2 regions of the Ruegeria sp. BG5 genome follow, and region 1 is predicted to be linked to the other one. Evidence: riboswitches for the same ligand, from Rfam matches in the RefSeq annotation. Region 1 holds a riboswitch; the other holds the start of a gene.
What was found. Region 1 has a riboswitch for cobalamin ahead of ACR0KX_RS10135 (DUF1636 domain-containing protein). Riboswitches for the same ligand answer to the same signal wherever they lie in the genome.
Positions count from the first base shown of each region.

Region 2: it holds a riboswitch for cobalamin, as region 1 does, so the genes downstream of both, ACR0KX_RS00565 (hypothetical protein) here and ACR0KX_RS10135 (DUF1636 domain-containing protein) in region 1, are expected to answer to the same signal.

Region 1 covers NZ_JBQFTC010000001.1:2,122,418-2,124,617, reverse strand. The annotation lists gene cobW (cobalamin biosynthesis protein CobW) at 1-704, opposite strand, end outside; gene ACR0KX_RS10135 (DUF1636 domain-containing protein) at 701-1,081, opposite strand; cobalamin riboswitch at 1,175-1,394, opposite strand; gene ACR0KX_RS10130 (NAD(P)-dependent oxidoreductase) at 1,498-2,200, shown strand, end outside.
Region 2 covers NZ_JBQFTC010000001.1:128,273-130,472, forward strand. The annotation lists gene ACR0KX_RS00560 (homocysteine S-methyltransferase family protein) at 1-857, opposite strand, end outside; gene ACR0KX_RS00565 (hypothetical protein) at 1,072-1,371, opposite strand; cobalamin riboswitch at 1,494-1,705, opposite strand; gene ACR0KX_RS00570 (AbrB family transcriptional regulator) at 1,801-2,200, opposite strand, start outside.

The DNA.
Region 1 (2,200 bases):
ATGTCATCCTCGGCGGCGGCCTCAAGGCCCAGCACGACGCGCACGTCCACGGCACCTTCGGCCACTTCAACCACGGGCAGAGGGCGCGGGGCTTCGGCCGCGATGATTTCTTTGGCTTTCGCCACACCTTCGGGACCGGCCAGATCGGGTTTGGTCAGCAGGATGATGTCGGCGCAGGAGATCTGGTCCTCGAACACCTCCGACAAAGGTGTTTCGTGGTCGATCGAGTCATCGGCCAAGCGCTGGGCATCCACCGCCTCGACATTCGGGGCGAAGCGACCGGCGGCGACAGCCTCGGCATCTGCCAAGGCGATCACGCCGTCCACGGTGATCTTCGACCGGATATCGGGCCAGTCGAACGCCTTCAGCAGCGGTTTCGGCAGGGCGAGGCCTGAAGTTTCGATCAGGATATGATCCGGGCGCGGCTCCAGCGCCATCAGCGCCTCGATGGTGGGGATGAAGTCATCGGCCACGGTGCAGCAGATGCAGCCATTGGCCAGTTCCATGATGTTTTCCGCCGGGCAATCCGGGATCGCGCAGGATTTCAGGATGTCGCCATCAACGCCCACATCGCCGAACTCGTTGACCACCACGGCCAGACGTTTGCCTTGCGGGTTCTGCATCAGATGCTTGACCAGCGTCGTTTTGCCCGAGCCCAGAAAGCCGGTGATGACGGTGACGGGGAGTTTTTCGAGGTTGCTCATTTCAGGGCTCCAATCGGGGGAATGCGCGAGGCGCAGTTTTTGCGAAAATGTTCGGGGCGCTCGCGCCATTTGACCAAGCCGTCCTCGGTGGCCAGATACTTGGTCGCTCCGTCGACGATGACGTCAACGTGATCGGTTTCGTTGAGGTTCTCATAGACAAAGGTCCAGCGATCCGGCCCGCCACGCAGCACGATGGAACAGCCCTGATCGCAATTCGACAGGCATTCGACGGCTTTCAGTGTGACGCCCTCGGGCAGGTCCGCCTGTTCCAGCGCTTTGTGCAGCAATGTGCCGGGGCGCTGGTCATCATCCTCGATGGGCAGACCACGGCGGCACGTGGTGCAAACCAGCAGCTCGACCGGCGCAGTCTCGGTCATGTCTCTCATCCCCCCAAATCCTCTTCGCGGGGGACGGGGTTTCATGCGGGCCACGCGATGCACATGGACCCGACACCGGAACACCCCGCCCGGTTTCAACTTCGGGTGCTGGCAGGTCTCCCGGCTTGCGGATGTCAGAGGCCCGGTTCGTCTGGCTCCTCTGTCGGATGTCCCGCCTTCCCGGCCTGGCAGGCCAGTGGCATTGGGCACCCTCTCCGGTCACGGTCGCGGGGGCGGCTGCGTTTGGCGGATAAACCGTTGACGCATTCCCTTTTCATCGGCTGTCGCCGACACCAACGACAGGGACATGCGGCACGTGCGGGCAGGTTGTCAAGCGCGATGCGACCACCATCGCGTGGCTAGGATGAAAAGCGACCTGCCAGCGTCGCTGGGCGGCATGACGCGGTGCCCGCGACATGGTCGCATACCGGAAAACACGCAGGGAGACGCGAATAATGAAAGTTGGGTTCATCGGACTTGGAAATGTGGGCGGAAAACTCTCGGGCTCATTGCTGCGCAACGGGATCGACCTGACGGTCCATGACCTCAATGCAGACCTGGTGGCAGAATTCGTCGAAAAGGGCGCAAAGGCCGCCGAAAGCCCGGCCCAGCTGATGCACGATTGCGACGCGGTGATCACCTGCCTGCCATCGCCTGCCGCCTCGGACGCGGTGATGCAGGAGATGTTGCCCGAGGTCGGCCCCGGCAAAATTTGGATGGAAATGTCCACCACCGACGAGGCCGAGGCCAAGCGGCTGGGTGCCATGGTCATCGAACGGGGCGGGGCGGCGGTTGATTGCCCCGTTTCCGGCGGATGCCACCGGGCGGCAACCGGCAATATCTCGATCTTCGCGGGTTGCGACCGGGATACTTTTGAGCGAATCCTGCCCTTCCTGACAACGATGGGCCGTCGGGTGTTGCATACCGGCGATCTCGGCTCGGCCTCGGTTCTGAAAGTTCTGACCAACTATCTGGCCACCGCCAACCTGATCACCTGCGCCGAAGCGCTGGTGACCGCCAAAGCCGCCGGGATGGACCTGAACACGACCTATGAGGCGATCAAGATCTCGTCTGGCACCTCATTTGTGCATGAGACCGAAAGCCAGGTCATCCTGAACG
Region 2 (2,200 bases), 2.0 Mb from region 1:
GCGCAGGTCAGCGCGCTGGCAACGCTTGAAATCTCGGCCATATGCGGGCGCATGGATTCTGCGCCAAGGGCACAGTTCAGCCCGACGGTGAAAGGGCGCGCATGGGCGACCGAATGCCAGAAGGCGGTGGGCGTCTGGCCAGAAAGCGTCCGGCCCGAGGCATCGGTGATCGTGCCCGAGATCATCAGCGGCAGGCGGCGTCCGGCCTTGGCGAAACTCTCGAAGGCCGCGAAAATCGCCGCCTTGGCGTTCAGCGTGTCAAAGATCGTCTCGATCAGGATCAGGTCAGAGCCTCCTTCGATCAGCCCGTCGATCTGCTGGCCATAGGCTGTGCGCAGATCATCGAAACTGACGGCTCGGTATCCGGGATCGTTCACATCCGGGCTGATCGAGGCCGTCCGGTTCGTCGGACCCACAGCCCCGGCCACAAACCGGGGTCTGCCATCCTCAGCCGTGGCCCGGTCCGCCGCGCGCCGGGCCACCTGCGCGCCTGCGACGTTCAGATCATGCACCGCAGCCTCCAGCCCGTAATCAGCTTGCGCGATGGTGGTTGAGGAAAAAGTGTTGGTTTCAAGGATATCCGCCCCGGCCATTGCGAACTCGTATTGAATGTCCTCAACTGCCTGCGGCTGGGTCAGCACCAACAGGTCGTTGTTGCCCTGTTGCGGATGATCCGGGTGATAGTGATGCCGACAGCCGGGGCCATGGATGTGACCGTTGGCGGTAAAATCCTCTTCGGTCATGTTCAGCGTCTGGATCATTGTGCCCATGGCCCCGTCAAGGATCAGGATGCGCTGGGCAGCCAATGCGCGCAGCGTCGCGAGCGCGGGTGTGTCGGGCAAGGTAAAGTCAAGCATTCGCGGTATCCAATCGGCTGTGTGGGCCGAAGGTATAGCGCGTTGGCATTATGAGGTGAAATGATTGTTATTCGACTAAATTATGAGCTTGCGTCATAATGTGTCTTGTTCGTCGCGCATATCCAACGAAATCACCAATAAGCAGTCAAAGCATTGCCCGGCCAAAATCGTCCAAAATGCGGGCGGTGGCACAGGCTGAATTGCCCGCATGAGGTCACAAGGCGGCGCGGCGCGCGCGATGGCCCCCTCGGCGCTGTTTTGCGGGCAGGGCCAGGAACAATGGTTCCAGGGGCATCTGCATGGATCGGGCCAGCAGGTCGCAGAACACAGCGATGGCGGGAGAAGTCTCGGCAAACGGTTTGGCCTTGGCCAAAGCAATCCGCGCCTGCGCGTGGTAGTTTGCCGAACCGGGCAGGCCGCCCAGCCATTGCATATAGCCCATCTGCCCCAGCTCTTGCGCGCGCTGCGGTGGCACGTGGCCGGTATCCAGTTGGGAAATGGTCAGGTCAAGCATAACGACGCCCTCCGCGCTTTTGGGCGGCTTGTGTGGGTCATCAACAGTGGTGTCTGGCCAGTGCGGTCCATCTCTTGTCGCTCCGTCCACGGGCACCCCGCCCGAGTTAAGGTGACTGCGGCACATATGCGCCGGAGATGGCAGGTCTCCTGACTTGCGGTTCTTCGCTGTCCCCGTCCTTCCCGGACAACCCAAGCGGGGTCATCCAGTGGTCTGTCGGGGGTCGCTCGCCGCTTACAGTTGCGGGGGCAGTTGCGGCTTTGGGCGTTTGCCCGCACCGCATTCCCTTTTCAGCCGACTCAGAGCGTCGGACACCATCGGCAGCACAGTCTCATAAGGCCAAAGCTGTGTCTACTGGTGCCAGCAAAGCACGCAGCGTCGGATTGCAACCCGGCAGGAATTGAACCCAAATCAAACTGCGAAACCCCTCTAATCCCGAGAGCCGGACCAGCGCACCAGAAGACTGGCCGCGATGGGCGCGCCGATGATCACCAGAACGATCCGTGTCAGATGGTGGGTAATGACAAACCCGAGATCCGCGCCCGAGACGATGGCCAAGACCGTCATTTCAGCCTGCCCGCCGGGGGCAAAGGCGAGGAAGGCCTCGATCGGTTGCCCGAACCCCAACGTGGTCACAAGGGCCGTGAAGGCTGCCGCAAGTATGGCCAGCACAACAACATAGGCGCAGCCCGCCGCCACAACTTTGCGCAGCTCGACCCATGTGACACCGATAAATTTCACGCCGATGGTGCAGCCGATAAAGAATTGCGCGACAAGGATCGCCTCGCGCGGTGGGCGGGTGTGGATGAAATCGCCCAGTGACAAGGCC